2 linked regions of the Candidatus Chlorohelix allophototropha genome follow. Each later gene encodes a partner of the first gene's protein in a complex. Links are inferred from orthologs where the notes say so. Each region holds a gene or a part of one and is shown on either strand. Other genes may lie near its edges.

The links.
Region 2: the proteins of xseA (region 1) and xseB are in contact, whole or in part, in a cryo-EM structure (PDB 8TXR), measured with the Escherichia coli proteins. The link is inferred for Candidatus Chlorohelix allophototropha from one-to-one orthologs.

What each region holds. Positions count from the first base shown.
Region 1 is NZ_CP128399.1:2,850,148-2,862,682, reverse strand. The notes cover bases 4,994-7,877. They hold xseA (exodeoxyribonuclease VII large subunit), read left to right. Parts: upstream 4,994-5,783; coding sequence 5,784-6,971; downstream 6,972-7,877. Other genes in these bases: OZ401_RS12475 (FtsW/RodA/SpoVE family cell cycle protein), read left to right, coding at 7,564-7,877; OZ401_RS12480 (hypothetical protein), read left to right, coding at 7,274-7,426; OZ401_RS12490 (hypothetical protein), read left to right, coding at 5,621-5,761; OZ401_RS12495 (alpha/beta fold hydrolase), read left to right, coding at 4,994-5,544. Also shown: OZ401_RS12520 (serine/threonine-protein kinase), read left to right, coding at 1-2,007; OZ401_RS12515 (SanA/YdcF family protein), read right to left, coding at 2,009-2,704; aroQ (type II 3-dehydroquinate dehydratase), read left to right, coding at 2,973-3,419; efp (elongation factor P), read left to right, coding at 3,453-4,010; accB (acetyl-CoA carboxylase biotin carboxyl carrier protein), read left to right, coding at 4,011-4,556; more of OZ401_RS12495, read left to right, coding at 4,747-4,993; more of OZ401_RS12475, read left to right, coding at 7,878-8,892; OZ401_RS12470 (penicillin-binding transpeptidase domain-containing protein), read left to right, coding at 8,889-10,625; OZ401_RS12465 (hypothetical protein), read left to right, coding at 10,622-11,356; OZ401_RS12460 (alpha/beta fold hydrolase), read left to right, coding at 11,394-12,329; OZ401_RS12455 (glycosyltransferase family 4 protein), read right to left, coding at 12,335-12,535. UniProt on the Escherichia coli protein: Bidirectionally degrades single-stranded DNA into large acid-insoluble oligonucleotides, which are then degraded further into small acid-soluble oligonucleotides.
Region 2 is NZ_CP128399.1:40,980-45,484, reverse strand. The notes cover bases 270-3,102. They hold xseB (exodeoxyribonuclease VII small subunit), read left to right. Parts: upstream 270-1,476; coding sequence 1,477-1,728; downstream 1,729-3,102. Other genes in these bases: OZ401_RS00190 (NADH-quinone oxidoreductase subunit H), read left to right, coding at 2,930-3,102; dcd (dCTP deaminase), read right to left, coding at 2,298-2,870; OZ401_RS00200 (deoxyuridine 5'-triphosphate nucleotidohydrolase), read right to left, coding at 1,721-2,287; OZ401_RS00210 (helix-turn-helix domain-containing protein), read left to right, coding at 270-1,392. Also shown: more of OZ401_RS00210, read left to right, coding at 1-269; more of OZ401_RS00190, read left to right, coding at 3,103-3,997; OZ401_RS00185 (4Fe-4S dicluster domain-containing protein), read left to right, coding at 4,001-4,505. UniProt on the Escherichia coli protein: Bidirectionally degrades single-stranded DNA into large acid-insoluble oligonucleotides, which are then degraded further into small acid-soluble oligonucleotides.

The sequences.
Region 1 (12,535 bases):
GTTGGTACGCCCGATTATATGAGTCCTGAACAGGCTATGGGTGAACCGCTCGACCGCCGAAGCGATATTTACGCGCTAGGTGTGGTGCTTTTTGAAATGCTGACAGGCTCGTTGCCTTTTCGGGGAGATACGCCTATTTCGGTAGTAATGGGGCATATTCAAAAACCAGTGCCACCTATCCGTTCCATGAACCCTGATATCCCGCCAGCGGTTGAAGCGATTGTAAATAAAGCGCTTAGCAAAAAGAAAGAAGATCGTTACGCATCTGCCGGGGAAATGGCGCGGGCATTGGAAATGGCTATAAAAGGCGGGTCTGTAAATCCGGCTACTATCGCGATTTCGCCTTCCCACTATGGTTCGCCGCAGAACAGCACTTTTGGGATGGCTGCTGCACCCTCTTCAAATCCTCTTGCTACACAGGAACTCAACGTCATTACCGAACTCGAAAGACAAAATCAATATCAGGAAGCCTTCAATCGGTTGCATACCTTGCAATCGCGCTTTCCTGCTGATACCAACATTACTACCCGCTACCGTTTCTATGTAAGCCAAGGTTATGTGCCAAGCGCCCGCATGACGGGCAGCGTTACCGGAGTACCCGGCACTGCCCCCGCTGCTAATTACGGGTTTAATACTCCCTTACCGTCAAACTATACCCAACAAGGTGCTACTTCTTCCACCGGTGGCGGCGCGGTGGTGTCTCCAAAACGCGGATCAAAAACAGGCTTGATTCTTGCCATAGTCGGGGTAGTAGTAGTTGCAGCAATCGCCGTGATACTTATAGTGGTGGTTGGTGGTAGCAAACCCACCCCTACTGCAACTGTAGCTATAACCACAGCGGTTATCACAACCGTGCCGCCTACTGCCACCAGCGTCCTTCCTACACCCACTACCTCGGCAATAGATTTCGCTGTGCAGCTAAATAAAGACGGCGAAGGATTACTGGCTAGCGGTGATGTGCAAGGTTCAATTGACAAGTTCAAAGAAGCTGTCAGGCTTGCGCCCAACGTAGCAATTTACCATGATAATCTTTCAGCTGCCTATAATCTTACCAAAGATTACGCTCTGGCAGAAAACGAAGCGCGTCTCGCCGTCAGTATTGATGCCAGTATAGCCCGTTTCCATAACAATCTGGGTTTGGCGCTTTTCAATCAGGGTAAAAAATCGGATGCGCAGAAATCCTACGAGGAAGCCACCCGCTTGAAACCTAGCGAACCACTTTACCATCGTAATCTCGCTGAATGTCTGGTTGATCTAGGAAAGCCGGACGTGGCAGAACAGGAAGTACGCAGGGCTATTACTCTTTATGCTACTGACACAAGCAAAGATAAAGACAAGAATCTGGCAGCCGCAAATAACATTTTGGGTGATTCTTTGCTGGATCAGGACAAATACCCTGATGCCGAGAAAGCTTATCGCGATGCTGTAACGCTGGTGCCTAACTCTGCCATTTATCAACTTAACGTGTCTAATGCGCTTTATTACGAAAAGAAATATCCGGCTGCAGAAGCGGAAGCTCGCAAAGCAATTTCGCTCGATCCAAATTATGCTGCTGGTTATAACCTATTAGGTCTGACGCTTGAGTTGCAAGAGAAATGGGGCGACTCCAACCTTGCTTATGCCAAGGCGGTACAAATAGAACCTAAAGTGGCGCTTTATCATCGGAATGTGGCGGGTACGTTGATTGAGCTTAAACGTTATACCGAGGCAGCGCAGGAAGCTCAAGCAGCTATCGATATCGACCCTAACAACGCCAGCAATGCTCGCGCCTATAACTTGCTAGGAATTGCGCTTTATCAGCAAAAGAAATATCCCGCGGCAATTGATGCTTACCAGAAAGCAATTCAGCTTAACGCCAAAGTGTCGGTCTATTACTCAAATTTGGGGCTTTGCTATGAAGCTACTACCCAACCGTTGAAAGCGCGTGAGGCATACCAGAAAGCGTTGGATGTCGACCCTACTAATATGGATGCCAAGGATGGGTTGAGCAGAATAAAAGTGCCTTAGCTTAGCGATTGGCTTCCGGGGTAGGTTTGAAGATATTAATGTCAAACCACGAGCCGAGAATTGCAAAAAATTCCCGACCGTTGTAAAAATCCTGCCCCGGGTAGCGTTCTAGCCCTGCTTTCAACCCTATCGAGTCGATTCCTAGCGATTTGCACAGGTAAAGCGCACGGGGCAAATGGTAACCTTGCGTTACCAGTATCGCGCTGTGTATTTGAAAACTATTTAAAGCGCGCCAGCAACTATCGTAAGTACGTAGCCCCCCTGAGTCTTTAATAATCGCTGAAGCCGGAACACCCCTTTGTTGGGCATACAAGCTCATGGCGTTTACCTCGTTATTGTCGATTCCATCTCCGGTCATCATCAGTTTTTGCACCTTGCCGCTTTTATACAAGGCGATTCCAGCATCTATTCGATCAGCCAACATCCAACTGGGAGTACCATCGCGATTTAAGCCTGCTCCAAAGACAAGCGCAACCGGACGCGAAGGTATTCCGGAGACCTCGTTGTATATAAGTGAGTTTTGACCTTCGGTGATAAAATAAACCAGCAAGAGAGGCAATAATATGATTATTATTAATAATATCAGCGTTAGTCGTAAGCGTATTCGCCATTTTGAAACGCGCCTTGCTGGTTTTTTTTTCTCAAGAGTCGCGTTGGAGGCTTTTTTATTACCTCTCCGCGTATCAGATTGAGCCATCAAAAACCTTCCAGTAATATAACGGACGTTATATTACATTAACAGGTTTGTTGCAAGAAACGATTTTAGGACGTAATTCTTTGCGCCCACCACAGAGTAGGAAGGGGATGTAAGTTCAAAAGGTCACTCCTTGCGACCTCGGTAGGCTTTCCATTGCCTGTGTGACCCGTAAGGGTTTACACCGCTTTCCACCTTTGCAACTGCCCTGATTATATTACATAGTAGTAGCACCCAACCGCTATTATAACCTATTAAGGAGGTTGAAGTTATGGAACCAAAACCAAAAAAGATTTTGCTGATTAACGGACCAAACCTAAATTTGTTAGGTGAACGCGAGCCACAGGTATATGGCTACACTACCTTGTCCCAAATTGTGGAAAAAGTGAGAAATGCGGCTATCAATGCCGAATATGAACTCGAAGACTTCCAGAGCAACCACGAGGGGGCGCTTATAGATTTTGTGCAAGCGCGACGCAAGGAGATTTGTGGTATAATTATTAACCCGGGAGCCTTTACCCATTACAGTATTGCACTGCGTGATTGTCTTGCAGCGTTGGATGGGGTCTCAATTGTGGAAGTACATCTATCCAATGTATATGCCCGTGAGCAATTCCGGCATCACAGTCTGATTGCGCCCATAGCTAAGGGTCAAATCGCCGGCTTTGGTCCCAAAGGTTACTTACTTGCTTTAGAAGCGCTTGTTGGCAGCTTCTAGGATATCATAACACCAGTTTATTCAGGAGAAGGTATGGTTTCGACCAGCGAAATTAAACGCGGAATGGTAATTGACCTTGATGGTCAACTTCAGAAGATTCTGGAATTTGATCACCAGAAGATCGGGCGAGGCAGCGCTCAGGTGAAAATTAGTTTTAAGAACCTGCGCAGCGGTTCTAATACTGTGCGTACATTCCAAGCCGGTGCCAAATTTAACGATGTGCGGCTAGAGCGCGAAGTGGTGCAGTTTCTTTACAAGGATGGCGACGACTATCATTTTATGAACGTGGATAACTACGAGCAGTCGATATTGAACGATGAGCAGATGGGTGACGTGAAATATTATATCCACGAAAATGATACAGTTGACCTAATTACCTATAACAGTGAACCTATTGATATTGAAATCCCCCCTTCGGTAGTTTTAACCGTAACTTATACCGAGCCGGGTATCAGAGGCGATACCGCCAGTGGTACCAGCAAACCGGCAACTACTGATACAGGATTAACCGTCAATGTCCCGTTATTCATTAATATTGGCGATAAAGTTAAGGTAGACACCCGTTCGGGGTCTTATGTGGAGCGTGCTTAATTGACTACTTCCAGCTCAAGCAGCCGGATACCATCCGGTGAACCAGAAAAAGGCTCATCTCCATCAGGAAATTTCCTTAATGAGGAAATTCGCGAGCTTATCAAAATGGTCGAAGCCAGTGATATTACGGAATTGGCTATTGAGAATGGCTCACATAAGCTTCTTATCAAGCGCGAAAAGATGGTGGTACAAACATTAGAGGTTTCACCTAATCGATCGAATCGCGCTTCACGCGGGCAGGGCAATGTTGTATCCGCAATGGATGGTCGTTCGATTACCGATCCCGGCGCGCCACCGGAAGACTCTTTCCACAAAGTTGTTGCGCCTATGGTCGGCACTTTCTACCGTTCGCCCGACCCCAAAGCTCGCTCCTTTGTGACCGAAGGAGAAGTGGTGGAAAAAGGACAGGTTATCGGCATTATCGAGGCTATGAAGATAATGAACGAAATAACCAGCGATCATACCGGTCGCTGCGTGAAAATCAGCGTTGAGAACGGTCAGCCTGTAGAATACGGGCAAACCCTGTTTTTGCTGGAGCCGATTTAATCTGCCTTTTAGCTCATGTAGAACTTTCGCATCAGATGGATTTTCGGACAAGGGGCTTAAGCCTCTTGTCTCTAATCTAGATTCATTTCTGTTCCAAGTGAAAGTCTTGATTTAGTTCTTTGTTTCTCTAATTTATCTTTATAACTGTAGCGTCTTTTCTATCCTTCTCCACAGAATCCAGAGGTAGAAGATGCCTTATGCACCTCTACGCGATTTAAAGATCTATTACGAAGTAAGCGGGGCTGAAGAAGCCGAGCCGCTTTTACTCCTCAACGGCGCTTTTGGTCTGATTGATTCCGCCAGCGATTGGGGTAAGCACTTTGAAGTTTTTGCCCGTCACTATCGCTTGATTGCCTATGAGCATCGCGGGCATGGACGCACCGATAATCCCTCTCAAAAGTTTTCCGGTTATAGTGAATTGGCTGACGATGCCGCAGGGTTGCTGAAATATCTGGGTATCAAAAAAGTGCATGTGGTTGGTTTCAGCGATGGTGGTATAACCGCGCTAAAGCTTGCTTCCCTATATCCCGCTTTGGTAGATACTTTGGTGGCAATCGGCGTGAACTACCGTAATACACCTGAGATTCTTGCTGCAATGTATAAACTTGATGGCGCTTACATTGAGCAGAACTTCAAGGAGTGGGCGGCTATTCTCGAAAGGCAATATGCGCACCGTGAACCGGGCTACTGGAAAAAATTGAGTGCGCAAATGATTGCGATGTGGCTGGATGATTCCGGCTATCCCACCGAAGCAGAGATGCGTGCTATGAAGCTTCCGGTGCTATTGATGACTGGGCAGCGTGACCCTTTTGGCACAGTTGATCAGGTTTTGGAAATGCACCGCTTTATCGAAGGCAGCGAGTTGTGTATCTTGCCGGGTGTTGCCCATGCTGTCCCGCAGCAACGCCCCGAACTTACCGGTATGGTGGTGCTGGACTTTCTGGAACGCCAACGTAAAAAACGCCTTCGCGAGACTTATCGCCCTTAATATAACCTTTGTTATACGCTTTTAAGCTTGTATAGAAGGCGGCGATATATAACACCGAGCGGGATAGTGTTGGGATGTGGTAAAGCTGAACGTAGCAATGAAAAGCCGGTATGTGCCGATTAGCGGCATCAGCGACAGCGGTGTGCAAGTTGCAACACCAACGTGGAGTAGTGAACCGCCTACTCGCTTGCTACCCGCTGGGGATAACTTGGGATAACTTGGGATAATTGGGGATAATCTTGGAAATTTTCAGTGTTAGCGAACTACTCGAATATCTCAAAGCCTTGATGGCTCTGGACGAGCGCCTCAGTGATATGTGGTTGCGCGGCGAGGTATCAAACAGCAATACCTATCAGAACGGGCATACCTACTTTCGTCTTAAAGATGCCAGCGGTGTGGTGGATTGCGTATTGTTCAAGGGTAACGCTCTGCGCCAAAAATACAAGCCTGTAAACGGAACCAATTACCTAATGCATGGTAAAGTTTCGATTTACGAACAGACCGGAAAGCTGCAATTCTATGTGGATTTGATCCAGCCGGAAGGGCAGGGCAAACTTGCGCTCGAATTTGAATTGCTCAAGCAAAGGCTGGAAGCGGAAGGACTGTTTGCACCGGAACGCAAACGCCCCCTCCCTCAACGCCCGAAAACTATCGGGGTGGTAACTTCCGGGAAAGCTGCCGCTTTTCAGGACATCCTGAATGTATTGCGCCGTCGCTACCCGCTCGCCACCGTAGTATTGTCTCCCACGCTGGTACAGGGCGAAAATGCACCGCTGCAGATTGTGGCTGCCTTGCACAGCCTCAATGCTATGCCAGAAGTTGAAGTTATAATACTGGCGCGTGGTGGTGGTGCGCCCGAAGAACTGGCAGTATTTAATGATGAAAGGGTGGCGCGTGCCGTGTTTACCAGTAGGCATCCAGTAATCACCGGGGTTGGTCACGAAACCGACTTCACGATTGTGGATTTCGTGGCGGATATGCGCGCCCCTACTCCTAGCGCCGCCGCCGAACTCGTCTCCCCCGATATTGCCGATATTCGGAGTGAGCTTGAAGAATTACAATCGCAACTTTCCGCCTCGCTCGATTACCGCTTGGAGGAGAGTCGAGCGGCTATAAACGCCTTACAAAGACGACTTGAATTGGCTTCGCCCTCCACCTTGCTCGCGCAGCAGCGCAACCGGGTAGAACAATTAATCGCTCAAATTTCTCAAAATACAAACCACCGTTTAAAGGTTTTACAACTGGAGACTCGCGCCCTTTCCTACCGTCTCAAAGTGCTTGACCCTCAACAGATTTTGCAACGCGGCTATGCCATAGTGACCAAGAAAGAATCGGGCGAAGTTATTCACGACATATCCCAAATAGCCAATACAAACAAAATCCGAGTTCGACTAAGCAACGGCGAATTTGAGGCTGAGGTGCGTTAATTTTCAGCTCTCAAATTATGCCGAGAAGAAAACCACCTAAATGTAATTGTGTTCGAATCTAGCGCCACAATAACCCTCCCGCACCAAGTGTTAAAAGAGTCTTAAAAATAGTGAACATTATATGTATATCCTATTGCGTTGGTACGGTACATGGGTTAAGATAAATTTGCAGATAGCACCAGAACCCTATCTGGGCGGTCTTTGGTCTACCTAATATACCAGCTATCGGTCACCGCTCTAGTTTGGTCCTGACTCAGAAAGGCTGGGGCTACAAATTCTTTGGGATAGGAAGGTTTTACACTATGGAATTACTAGCTGCCGTCATCGCTGCCGTTACCGCTGCTATAGCTGCCGCTAAAGCAATAGAACGCCAACAAAAAGATGCTGAAAAGCGTCGTGTACGTGTGCCTGTTCGTGTAGATGAAAAATCTGTGGAGCGGCGACCTCGCCATTAGTGGCGTGGTCCTTCCAGATTAAGCTATTATAGATAATTATCCGCAAAACTCTTGGGCAAATTATTTCTAGATACCCCTTGTGAATTGAAGTCGGGCAGCTTGGTTGAGTCTGCTCGTTTTCGTTTTTATAGCCAATTATGCAAATAACCCCAACTTTAAAGAAAAAACCGCCATTACGGCTGGTAGAACTCCAATTGCTGGTTGCGCCAGCGCTACTGGTGCTGCTTGGAATGTTGATTGTCATTTCTGTACCAAATCAGCGGGTTGGCTGGGATGCCAAAGACCTGTGGATGCCCTTTGTATTTATCGGTCTGCTGTTGGTAACGCATCTGGTACTTACCATCTGGTTGCCACGTTCAGACCAGCTTATTATGCCGTTAGTCTCTGCTCTGTCCGCTTTTGGGTTGATAATGAGCCAGCGTCTTGAAACCACTCGAACGGGCAATATTGCCAGTCGGCAAGTGCTATGGGTAGTGCTGGGTTATACCACCTTTCTTATTGTAGCGTTAGGGCTGCGCAATATTATGGCGCTGCGACGCTACAAATACACCTTCCTTTTTCTAGGTTTGCTTCTCACAGCGGCGGTAACTATTTTTGGTCAGGAAGTAAACGGGGCGCGGCTTTGGTTTCGTTTTGGAATTTTCAGTTTCCAGCCTAGCGAGCTTTTAAAAGTGATGCTGGTGGTTTTCCTCGCCGCCTATCTAGATGATAAACGTGAGGTAATTCTTTCTACCAATTTCAGGTTAGGTCCTATCCCGCTACCGCCTTTTCCTTATCTTATGCCAATGCTTGGTATTTTGGGTATAGCCCTTTTGACCATGATTGTTCAAAAAGAACTAGGCGCAGCGGAATTATTTTTCGGCGTATTCCTCATAATGCTTTTTGCCGCTACCGGACGCGCCAGCTATGTAATAGTAGGATTGGTCTTAATCATCGCCGGGTTTGCCTTGATTTATGTATTATCTGCCAATATTGACCAACTGGCGCATGTGCGCGTGCGGGTGGATGCATGGCTAAACCCATGGCCTACCGGGCAGGGACGTTCTTACCAGATTGTTCAGGCGCTATTCTCTTTCGCGGAAGGTGGCGTATTCGGGCAAGGTATTGGACAAGGCGCGCCCTATTTTATCCCGGAAGTACATACCGATTATGTAATGGCGGCTATTGGTGAGGAAATGGGCTTGGCTGGAGCGCTTGGTATATTAGGCTTGGATGTTTTGCTGGTATATCGCGGTTTCCACATTGCCTTGCATACCACCAATGGCTTTTACCAATTTCTGGCTATCGGCATCAGCGCAATTTTTGGCATTCAAACTTTAATTATCGTAGGTGGTGTGACCAAACTTATCCCCCTAAGCGGCATGACCTTACCTTTTATCAGTTATGGGGGTAGTTCAATTCTAGTAAACTTTCTGATGGCAGGGTTATTGGTGCGCCTTTCGTTAGAGCGAGATAGCAAAGTATGAATCCAAAAACAATTCGATACCTGAGCTTGATATTGGCAGCAGGTATAATCGGTTTTGGACTTTCTTTTGGCTTCCTGTTCGGTCCAGATTGGGATGCAAACGGGCGTAGCGACTCCGTTTGGCTAATCTGTATGCTCGTCACCGGGCTTCTGCTGCTCTTGGCTTTCTGGTATGGCAACGCGCCCATCAAAAAAGATGCTTCTAGTCAGGAACGGATTGCGCATAATACACAACGCGCTATGACTTTCATTCTGGCAGGTTTTATCCTGCTCAGCTTTCAACTGCTGCGCAACCAAATTGTAATTACGGACGAAATCAGCAAACCTTATTTCACCCCCAAAAACGAATTAGTCCAAGACCCCCGCATTATTCGTCAACAACTAACGGTGCAGCGTGGGACGGTTCGCGATACTTTTGGCAACCCGCTGGTAAGTATTGAAGTCAAGGATGGCGTGGTACGTCGCACCTACCTGAATCCTTATATCAGCCCGCTGGTGGGTTATTATAGTCCGCTTCAGTTCGGTAGTAGCGGGCTAGAGGCGAGTTACGACGATTACCTTTCCGGGCGTTCTGGGACAAATCCGTTTGTGGCGCTGACCCGCGATTTAACTCACCAACCGATAGTTGGCAACGATTTGTATTTGAGCATTGTGCCGGAATATCAGGAACTGGCGCAACAGCAGTTGGGTACTCAGGATGGCGCTATTGTATTGATGGATGCCAAAAGCGGGGAAATATTGGCGATGGTCGGCAATCCTCACTTCGACCCGGCTCAACTGGCATTTGACCCAACGGTGGCGGATGACCTATGGGATGCGCAAACCAAAGAAATTCAGAAACGCTGGAACGCCCTTCGCGATGACCCTAAAAAGCCGCTTCTCACCCGCCCAACTCAGGGCTTATACATTCCCGGTTCAACCTTTAAGACCCTTTCACTTTCCGCTTTACTCGATTTGGGAAAAGCTACTCCCGATACGCTTTGGAAAGACGAAGGCAAACTAACGGTGGATGGCGCGGTGTTTAACGACCCGAATCGCCCAGACAAGACTCGCACCGATTGGACTACCACCGAAGGCTATATCTTTTCGCTCAATGCTGTGTTCGGGCAAATCGGGTTGGCGATTGGCGGCGCAGACGAATTGCGTTATATGGAACGTTTCGGCTTCAATACAGCAATTCCCTTTGATATTCCGGTGGAAAAGAGCCGTCCTTTCCTAACTACGGGTTTTCTAGACAAGCGTCCGGCGCAGGCTTCCACCGGCTTTGGTCAAGGCGAGATACTAGTAACACCGCTACATTGGGCGATGTTGGCTGCCAGTTTTGCCCGCGATGACGGGGCGCTTCCCAAACCCATATTGGTGAAAGAAATCCGCACCCGTGAAAAAGTGCTGGTCAAAGCAACCAAGCCCGAAGCATGGCTCAAACCACTTTTGCCGGAAACCTCTAAAGCAGTACGCGATATTATGGTAAAATCTGCCACGAACGGTTATGTGGGACTTAATGGGGGCGGTTTGCCCGGCTCTGGTGCAATAGTAGGTGGCAAAACCGGCACTGCCGAAGTAAACCCTCAGCAGGGTATTAACAATGGCTGGTATATCGCTTGGGCGACAAAGGGTGATCGAGCTTTCTCTATTGCGGTGGTGATAGATAACAAGCGCGGTGCCGAAGGCTTAACCGATGCAATGCCCAAAGCAAATACCATACTCAAGCGCGTTTTGTCACAGGTTAAATGATAGACCGGATTTTAAAAGCTATTATTGTTCTAAGTGTACTAGGGATAGTATTCATTCTTTTATACTCTGGCGCTTCTGCTGCTCGTCAAAATGTTTTCACTGCCAACTACAATTTATCTTCTAGCGACGTAATTTCTTACGATGACCCTGATCGGGCACGTCAGTTTGTGAGCGAACTAGTCTCTGATAAGGCGCAATTCTATTCTTTTACTGCCAGCAAGGGTCTAGAAATAAACCTTGAACTAAACATCCCACGCCTAGAGGGGTTAGATAATTTTCGCCCTTCTCTGGCGCTTTTTGGACCCGGTCTACCCATGCCTCCCGAATCAGATTTAAGGAAATTGCCTTTCACACTTCCTCCCGAATACGGTATGGTGCTTTCACAGGACGACCCCAATGAACCAAAGGCTAGAATTTTAGTAGATGAACCCTATACCCAGATCGGTTTCTGGGAAGGGCAACGTATCGGGCGCGAATTGACGCAGGATGGCACTTATTATGTAGCGGTTTTTGACCAGGCTGAGCATGGTGGTAAATATGTGCTGTTAACAGGCAACCGTAATGGGGCGAGTTTAGCCGATACCTTGACTTTCCCATGGCTTTGGGTGAAGTTGCATTTTTGGTATGAGCAGGGTTTAATTGCCCTTCTTGTTATACTGGTATTATTTACTGGTTTTGTTACGTTGGGATACTTCCGCTTTATTGGTAGCAAGAAAAAATCATCAAATTAGCAGATTAACTTCTAACTTTCGGTTTAAATTAAAGGATATGGGTATTTTTACGAAGAATCTTTACGAGCTATTACAGGAAGAAACTGAACAGTTTTTGAGCCATGATGGCATGCGACTACATATGCATTGCTGGAAGCCTTCCGACGTTCCTGCCTCGCGGGTGGTACTTATAGTGCATGGTCTGGGTGGGCATGGCGCTTATTACGCTTCTTCCCTTGCGCCTTACCTTGTGCCACTAGGCGCAATGGTTTATGCCCCGGATTTACGCGGACATGGGCGCAGCGATGGAGTGCGTGGCGATATAGAATCTTTTGGCGAACTAGAAGGAGATGTGGCGGCAGCGGCATCTTGGGTACGCAATCGGCATCCGAATTTGCCGTTTTACCTGCTTGGTGAAAGCATGGGAACTCCGCTTGCCATTTTACATGCCGCTAACAGCAAGCCTGAATTGAAGCCGGATTATCTTATACTCGCAGCGTGTGTGGTAGCGCCGACCATAACACCTAGAATCGATGAAATATTGCGTACCGCCTTTTACTTGGCAACTAATCGGCGTAAACCGGCTTTACCCATTACCGGGCGCGAAGAGCAGGGTATTCGAGACCTTGAATTTATCAAAGTTTTGAAAGCGGATGTGCTGTTCAACAAGCATGTCAGCGTGCGGTTTTTGCTTAATATGACAAAGGCGATGAACCGAGCGGCGCAATCCCACCATCTTCTCAGCATGCCAACTATCATTTTACAAGGTGGCAAGGATATAACGGTACGTCATCGCCCTACCCGAGCCTTTTTCCATCGTATTGCTGCAACTGATAAGGAGATGCATGTTTTCCCGGAGGCTTTCCACGCAATCCTGAATGACCCAGATGCTCCGGAGGTACGCAAACGTATAATAAATTGGATTGACCGCAAGGAAAGTGGTAATTACCAAACCAATGGAATGTTTACTAATCACTTCCAACCGTTTGCCTAAAAATATTACTTCTTACCTGCCACTTCCATCAAAGTAGCTAGGGTTTCGTCGGCGCATTTCTCCCACGAGAATAAAGCTGCACGGCGTAAGCCCTTATTTATCATTTCGCCTCGCAGTTGTGGGTTACATAAAAGGCGGCGCAAGTTCCATTCTATTGCTTTGGCATCGAGCGGGTGGTGTAACAAAGCAGCATCCCCCACTACTTC
Region 2 (4,505 bases), 2.8 Mb from region 1 along the record:
GTGGAACACCGCCAGCTATTGCAACAGTGGACTCAGGATGTGATTCGCCAGTTTACCGAACTGGTAATCGAAGGCAAAGGTCTTGTAGCAATTGCCGAAAGGTTGTGCCAGCTAACTGAGTGTGCTGTCATCATCGAAGATAGCTCATTCCGGCTACGCGCCCGCAGTTTGCCCGATTTAAGCGAGCCTATACCGGCATATAATACCCGCGCAAGAAGCGGTTTCCCTAATGGGATCAATCAACCGCCTTCTCCAGAAAATTACGTTTCAGGTTTGAGGGAACATGCGCAGTCAGTGCGTGAATGGTTATCCAGCAAAGATTTGCGTGCAGCCGACCCGCCGCTGCATACCTTCGAAAACGGGGCGGGGCTAATGCAACTTACTGCCCCGATTATTGTGCAAGCGACTATTTCCGGTTATGTTTCTATTCTTGGGAAAGATTTCACCAATATCCATCGGGTAGCGGTAATTCGGGCGGCTTCTGCTTGTGCTATCGAACGCTCTCGCGAAATTGCGGTGAGCGCGGTGGAAGACCGTTTCCAAGCAAACGTGTTGGATGAAATTATAGACGGAACCTTCACCAATGCGGATGCGGTGGTAGAGCGTGGCAAACGCCTGAGCTACAATCTAAACTTACCCTATTGCGTTATCACGTTTGCTTTCAGGCATAGCGAAGCCAAAAACCGCAAAAAGCCTCTTACAATTGTCCTAGATGGTCAAGAATTGGAACTGGACTTACCTATAAGCGAAAACATGGCGCGTGAATTGCAGCGGTTGGTTGAACAAGAAGCGGCACGCCGCCAATTGAGCATTATCAGCCGAGTTCGAGATGACCGTTTTGTGCTATTTTTTGGTTCAGGTAAAGATAAATCCAATCATATCGAACTAAAGAAAAGCGCCAAAATCTTCCACGATCGGGTACAGGCGCATTTTACCGAAATGTCGGTCAGCGCAGGCTTGGGGCGTTTTTATGAAGGTATCGAAGGCATCAGCCGAAGCGCACAGGAATCAGAAAAATCTGTAACAATGGGTTTGAAGCTCTTCGGTGCGGGCAACCTCACCTATTTTGGCGATTTAGGGGTTTATCGTCTGCTACTAACCATCAGCAACCAGAAAGAGCTACGCGAATTTTATCAGGAAGTATTGGGCAAACTGCTAGAGCATGACTCGCGCAATGGTGGAGAACTGATGCAAACCCTTGAGTCCTATTTCAGATATCACGGTAGCCCTAGCAAAATGGCGGAAGGCATGAGCCTGCACCGCAACACTTTGTTATATCGCCTGCGTCGAATCCAGGAAATTCTGGGCGTGGAATTTGAAGAGGATGCCGAAGCGCGACTGGGCTTACATTTGGCATTGCGCATTGGCGAAGTGTTAGGCGAACGCCGTTAAGCCCAACCTCAGTATGCTATAATTCACCCCGATGCTATACATGGCGCTATAAATTAACCTGATTGGTGTTATTTCAAAACTAAAATGAAAATTGAGAAAATGAACTTTGAAGAGGCGTACCAACGCCTCTCCGAAACTGCTGCCGCTCTTGAGAACGGCAACCTGCCGCTGGATAAATCGCTGGCATTATACGAAGAAGGGGTTGCTTTGGCAGAACGTTGCAAAGAACTGCTGGATAAAGCCGAGCTACGGGTAAAACAAATTTCGCCGGGAGAGCCTGAATCGGAAACCCGGCAAGCTACTCTTGATCTGGGTGAAGACGACGACTTTATTTAGTCGTTAAATCACGGTTGGTTGGTATATTCTCAAGTTGATAGCGACCGTTATAGCCTTCGCCTTCCGCCAACGGTTCAGCCAATTCCCAGAAGCAAAGCTGAATAATTCGAGCATTGCGAGAAATAGTCATTCCAAAAGGATTATGCACCACCAGCAAAACCTCACTGCGCCCGCTATAGCCCGGATCCCATAGCGCAGTTACCACCGAACCGCCACCACGCGCAATAGTGGAGCGTGGGCGCGCCAGCCCTACGATGTTACGAGGGATATGCACAATCTCGTTCAAAATAACCTTATAAGGACCGGGCGCAAGGTAAACCTTTCCTTCCGAGTCCCATTCCAGTTCTTTATAATCGGGCAGTTTCGTTTCCGCCTGTGAAAAGCCGATAATCGCACCATTGGTAGGCGCAAGCACTTTTTGCGCCGATAGGTCGATTCCGGCAGGCTGCACCTGCACTTTAGGATCGAGTAACCCTTCCACCAGCGGCAAACCGCTTTCAGGCATAAGTAAGGGTACAAGCTGGTTTCTGGTTAGAAACGAGGGCAGGTTATCCGGCAAAATTATTCTCCTATTCCACTTCTAAAGTTAGTTTGCTTGGTCCCGGCAAAGTTTGTCCCGCATACTTGTTGCCGGGTTTAAGTCGATACGGAACTTGAGCAGGCGAGGTTAGTTTTTCAAAATGGAAAGAGCAAATTCGCATGCCGGGATAAAGCGCCACCGCTATTCTACCCAGATTGCCCAATTCCATAGTAGCCGTACCAACCCAACCCGGCTCAAACAAAGCGGCGGTGCTATGCACGATAATGCCCAACCGAGCAAGGCTGCTACGCCCTTCCAACCTACCCACCAAATCATCCGGCAATTCTAGCGTCTCAACGGTGCTGGCAAGTACAAAATCACCCGGATGCATCATAAAAGGTTCATTATCTGCTACGATAATTTTACGCATAGATTCGGCAATCGAAACCGGGCTGCGCGGGTCGATAAAGCTGAAACGGCTATGCTCAAAAACCATGAAAGTATTGCTCAAGCGGAAATCTACCGAGCAACTGCTCAACGCTTTATCGTAATCAGGTTCGGGCGTAATGCGAATCTTGCCCTGCTTCAAATGCTCAACAATATCACCATCGCTTAAAACCATCGGCAAACCTCCCCTTTTACAGCATAAGTTGGTAGTTTCGGGAATTTTCGCACAGTTTCATGGGGTCGTCAAATCTAAAACTTGAAAGCCTTGCCTTGCTGTGCTACACTCGATTTATGGTAACTAGCTCAACAACTGAAATGCTTCTGCGCCTGCTATTTACCGTAGCCATTTACCCGGGTTTCTTTTTCATTGCCAGCCTAGGGTTGTTGGCAGAAGGCTTGCGCCGCATGTTCCAAGCGCGCGCCGAAGGTAGGCTTAGCCCACCTCTTTTACAACCTCTGTACGACCTACTAAAGCTTTTCAAAAGACCTTCTCCTGTGTCTGCACCTGCGTTACCCCCTAGCGAAACATATGTAACCGACTCGGCGCTAAACGCTCAGCGCGCCGCCACTTGGCGTACCATCCAATTCTTTATGCCCGCATTGGCAGTTCTGGCAATAGCCGTAGCTGTAGCATTTGTGCCAGTTCCCGGCAATCTCTGGACGGCGCAATTTGAGAATGAGAGCAAAGGACTAGGAGCAGACTTACTGGCGGTAGTATTATTGCTGGAATTGCCGGTGGCAGTTAGTATTATATTCGGCGCGATGGGTCCCTCTATCTACACACAGGTTGCCGGTTCGCGCACCGCTCAACTGGCAATTTCTTACTTGTTACCTTACGGAATAGCGGTTTTTGGTCCCGCGTTGGTGCTAGGTAGCCTGAATCTCAATAAAATTGCCGCTTCAAACCAGTTCGCCTATATCCCGGTAAAACTGGTGTGTGGCTTGCTCTTTCTGGTAACGCTGCCACCCAAACTGCGAATCAGCCCACTTGAAGCAGGACAGGGCGAAGCTTTGGAAGGCGTAACTACCGACCTTAACGGACCGCCGCTTGCTTTCTATCGTCTCATGCTAATGCTGGAACGAGCCGCCGTTGCAATACTATTCACCGCGCTATTCGTACCGTTCAGTAACAATCCATTGGTTTTTGCCGCAGGCGTATTGCTGTGTCTGGGCTATACGGGTGTTGCAGAAGTCCTATTCAGCCATGTAAAATTAAATACAGCTTTAAAATTTTATTTGGTATATGCTGGTGTAGGTGCAACAGTTTGGCTATTGGTTCTTGCTTTTCTGGTTAAAGTGTAAGGTATGTTCGATTTTCTACAAAACGGGCTTCCGGCGTTTGCGCTGTGGATTATAAGCGGGCTGACAGCGCTATATGGGCTGGCATATTTTCTGACGCATATCACACATGGTGGATTGGTACGGCAGAACCTTTTACTAACAAACCGGGTGCAATTGCCGGAACTAGCTAAGAATGCCGACGTATCAGGTAGCGGCACAGGTGAGGAAACTACACAGGCACTGGTTATGTTGCCCTCAGAAGGTTTGGGACCAAGCGAACGAGGCGGCATCATTTACCCGGCGCAAGGACGCAACGGCTTGAACTTTAAACCGGGACTATGCACCGGCTGCGGGTTGTGCGTTTTTGTTTGCCCCGCCACTGCCGTTTCCACCAATCCAACTACCAAAGGCTACTTGCGAAAGTTTGACCTAGGCAAATGCATGTATTGTGGTTTGTGCGAAGCGGCGTGCCCAACTCAGGCGATTCACCTTACCGTTCAAAACCGGGGAACCAGCGACCTCTCCGAAT